2 regions of the Lactococcus sp. KTH0-1S genome follow, and region 1 is predicted to be linked to the other one. Evidence: predicted binding sites of a transcription regulator. Region 1 holds the regulator's gene; the other holds the start of a gene.
The links. Region 1 encodes Rex, which represses fermentation and respiration genes when NADH is low (regulators of the CRP and FNR family bind a similar motif). Its sites were predicted from a motif close to TTGTGAANTANTTCACAA; they were not measured.

Region 2: the regulator Rex is predicted to act here: its motif matches at 1,416-1,433, upstream of pflB (formate C-acetyltransferase).

What each region holds. Positions count from the first base shown of each region.
Region 1 covers NZ_CP195165.1:1,041,790-1,043,997, forward strand. Annotated here, with positions in the region: gene radC (RadC family protein) at 1-451, shown strand, start outside; gene ACRYLU_RS05150 (redox-sensing transcriptional repressor Rex) at 538-1,188, opposite strand; gene ACRYLU_RS05155 (Spx/MgsR family RNA polymerase-binding regulatory protein) at 1,414-1,806, shown strand; gene ACRYLU_RS05160 (ABC-F family ATP-binding cassette domain-containing protein) at 1,984-2,208, shown strand, end outside.
Region 2 covers NZ_CP195165.1:622,109-624,316, reverse strand. Annotated here, with positions in the region: gene pflB (formate C-acetyltransferase) at 1-1,264, opposite strand, end outside; gene ACRYLU_RS03210 (magnesium transporter CorA family protein) at 1,525-2,208, opposite strand, start outside.

The sequences.
Region 1 (2,208 bases):
GGCAAAATCCATTGAAATTCGAGCGATGATTGAATTTGGAAAAAGGATACAGACCACTAATAGAAAACGTTATGGTCAAGTTTTGAGTTCCAAAGAATATGGCTTGAGTCTTGCTTTTGAAATGCAAAATTTTGAACAAGAGCATCTTGTGGCGACTTATTTAGATGGTCAAAATCGAATTATTGAAAAAAAGACAATTTTTATAGGGGCGGTTAATCATGCAACTGCAAGCCCTAGAGAGATTCTTTATCATGCAATAAAAAATCTCTCAGTAGGACTGTTAGTTGCACATAATCATCCCTCAGGAAATTTACGACCCAGTCAGGCTGATAAAATATTTACTTACAAAATAAAAAAATCTTGTGAGGATGTGGGAATCAATTTTATTGATCATATTATTGTAGGGGCTGGTAATTATTTTAGTTTTCGGGAAGAAGAAATCCGAAAATGAAGGATTACATAATAAAAAACCATTTTTCAATTAAAAAGAAAGGAAAAGAACAGCCTATAAAAACTGTTCTTCTATTTTGTACTAATCTAGTCTTCTTGAGCTCCCATGAAAAATAGCAGTGTTTGCAGCTCCTTAGTTAAGTCAATTGATTGAACAACCACATCTGAAGGGACTTTCAAACGAATTGGGGCAAAGTTTAGGAAACCTTTGATACCAGCTTTGACTAGAGTGTCAACAACTTCTTGGGCATTTTCTTTGCGAACAGAGAGAATTGCTGTTTTGATATCCGATTTTTTAACATTTTTTTCTAAATCAGAAATATTATAAATTGGAATTCCATCATCTGTTTGTGTTCCAACTAATGGATTGCCAGAAATATCATAGGCTTGCGTGATTCTCATTTTGTTTCTATCTTGGAATTGATAATGGAGTAATGCACGACCGAGATTTCCGACACCAATTAGAGCGATATGCGTTTCTTGGTCTTGGCCAAGAAGTTCTCCAAAGAAATCACGGAGCACTTTCGTTTCATAGCCGTATCCACGTCGGCCTAATTCACCAAATAAAGAGAAATCTCGGCGAATTGTGGCAGCATCTACTCCGATTTTTTCTGAAATGAGTTGTGAATTTGTGCGTGTCACATTTTCTTCGACAAGACTTTTGAACAGTCGATAATACTGTGGCAGTCTTTTAGCAGTTGCTTTAGGCAAGCTTTTACTTGATTTATGATCAGTCATTGTTATACCTCAAAAATTTAATTCGATTTTATTAAAACTAATTAATATTTAGTTTCTTTGTGATAATTTTATCAAAAATTTGTGAAATTATCAAACAAAAGAAATGGAATAGTTGTCCAAAATGAGAAAATAATTATAATTCTAAAAAAATATTTATTTCCCCCTTTTAATTAAGGCGCTTTCATGTTAGAATAGAAATATGAAAAAAATAGATAGGGAGAAAATATGATTAAAATTTATCTTAGTGGTTCATGTTCATCTTGTAGAAAAGCTAAAAAATGGTTACGTAAACATCACATTGAATTTGAAGAAATTAATTTATCAAAAGATGTTATGGAAAAAGATGATTTAATCAAAATTTTATCCTTGACTGAAAACGGATTTGAGGATATAATTGCGACCCGAGGGAAAACATATGCCTCTTTAAATTATAATTTCGATGAATTAGGACTAGAAAAAGCTTTTGAATTAATTCAGGATAATCCACGTATTCTAAAACGACCATTAATTTTTGACGAGGACTGTCTATTGATTGGTTTTAACGAGGATGGAATCAGAGCGTTTATTCCACCAGAAGTTAGGAGAATTGAATTGCGTGAAAGATTAATTTTAGTCTAATATTAATTTTATTTTAGCTTATCAAATTTGGTAAGCTTTTTAATTTCAAGAATTTGGAAGAACTACAAAAAACTTGCCTTAAATGCTATAATAGAAGGACTGCTTTTCTATTATATGAAAAGGAAAAACGAAGTATTAAAAAATATGCTTTGAGATTTAACGAAGAGGATAAATATCATGATTTTACTGCAAGGGAATGGAATTGCACGCACTTTTGGTGGCGATGTTTTATTTGAAAATATCAATTTTAGTTTACAAGACCATTCAAGAATTGCCCTAGTTGGCCGAAATGGAGCTGGTAAGTCAACCTTGCTTAAAATTATTGCTGGAGTTGAAGAAGCGAGTCGCGGAACTGTATCCAAGACCAAAGATTTGACGATGAATTATTTAGCGCAAGATACT
Region 2 (2,208 bases), 420 kb from region 1:
CAAGTGGTGAGACACAACAAGAGATACATGACATTTCGCCATATCCATCTTTAGCCATTGTTTCAACACCTTCATATTGAATAGAAGAATGCTTGTGGCTCATAGACATTGAATAACGTTTGAATGAGTAAGGAAGTTTAGAATCCCAAAGGACTGTCAAGTTTGGTTCTGGAGCATTTCCGATTGTATCGAGTGTGTTCAAGAAACGGTAGTCCATTTTAGTGACACGGTGACGTCCGTCATTACCCATACCAGCCATAGATGTTGTGATGAATGTTGGGTCACCAGAATAAAGTTCATCATAAGCAGCTGCACGAGCAAATTTCATTGTACGGAGTTTCAAAACGAAATCATCAACAAATTCTTGAATTTCTTGTTCAGTAAATGTTCCACGAGCAAGGTCACGTTCTGCAAAGATATCAAGAACGATTGGAACACGTCCAAGTGAAGTTGCAGCTCCATTAATGACACGACATACTGCCATATAAGCGATGTTAACCCATTGGATTGCTTCTTTTACGTTCATAGCTGGACGTGAAACATCAAGACCATATAAAGCACCAAAGTTTACAACTTCTTGCAAAGCTTGGTATTGCATATTAATTTCTTCTTTAAGACGAATGTTTTCTTCGTTAATTTCAGTGATTGCATCCCATTCTTTTGCTTTTTCCTTCATAAGGTAATCAGCACCGTAAAGGGCAAGACGTGCATAGACACCAATGATACGTCCACGAGAGTAAGCATCTGGCAAACCTGTTACAGTATGAGCATGACGTGCTTTACGAATTGCTGAAGTATAAGCACGGAAGATTCCATCATTTACAGAAGTCATTGTTTGTGACAAAACATCATGCAAGCCTGGGTCAACTGAGAGACCGTGTTCTGTCAAAATCTTTTCAGCAACACGAAGTCCACCTCTTGGCATGAAATTCAAGCGGAAAAGTTCGCTATTTTGCATCCCATAGATAAGTTCAAGTTCTTTATCATTAGCATCGATATATCCAGCAGGGATTTTATCAATAGAGGTTACACGGTCAGTATCGAAGGGAAATCCAACTTCTTCATAGTGAGCTTTTGTATCTTCAATAATTTTCTTTACTTTAAGTGTACGTTCTGTTGGCCCAGCAAGAAAGCTTTCATCACCATCATATGGTTTGTAGTTTTCTTGTACAAAGCGAGTAACGCTTGCTTTATCACGCCAGTTGGTTCCTTTAAAACCATCCCAAGCTTGTTCAAAGATATTTTCCGTAACTTCGGTTTTCATTTTGAAATCTCCTTTGTTCTTTCTGTTTCAAATTACAACTTCATTATATCATACAGTTTGAGAATAGCAAACAGAATTCAAGAGAAATTACAGATTCTTTACTAATACAGTTCCAATTATTTTAATATCTGTTATACTTTTTTAAAACGTTTTCATAAATAATTCACAAAATAGTTTTAACAAACATTGCTAACTTCATAATCTTCAACCACTAATTAATTTTTTCACAAAGAGGAAAAAAATAGAGATTTTTCTCCATTTCATAACATATCTTTTTTATGTAACCACCAAGTGACCCAAACACATAATAAAATTCCTAGAACTAAAATAAGCCAAACCATCCAATTAAAATTTTGACCAGGAATTGGAACATTCATTCCGTAAAAACCAACAATTACTGCTGGAATCCCTAGAACGAAAGTAGCTGACGTCATGATTTTCATGACAATGTTCAAGTTATTAGAGACGATATTTGAGAACAAATCTCGGAGATTTTCTAGTAACTTGAGCTGAATCTTGGTTTCTGTATAAGCTTGGTCTGTTTCAACAAAAATATCATAAATCTTTTCAGCAAAACCATCTTCATCATCTTCTCTCAAGTAATCAATAAAATCTTGAAGCACTTGCATATTATTGTTCAAGGCATCTTCAAAATAAATTAAACTTGCTTGAATGGCAATCAAATCAACAATTTGGTCGTTCTTCGTTGAATTTTTGATTCCCTGTTCAAGTCTGCGACGTCTTGTTCGGAAATCTCTCAAATAATCATGGAAAGTGTGTGTCATTTGATACATCACTTGAAAAATAACTTGATGTTTGTAGCGTTTATAATCATATTCACGCTCGAAAATTAAGCCATTATCAATTTCATGATTAAGTGCTAAAATAACCGATTCATTTTTAGTCCAAACCAAAGAATATGGAAAAGTCGCCACTTCTCCATA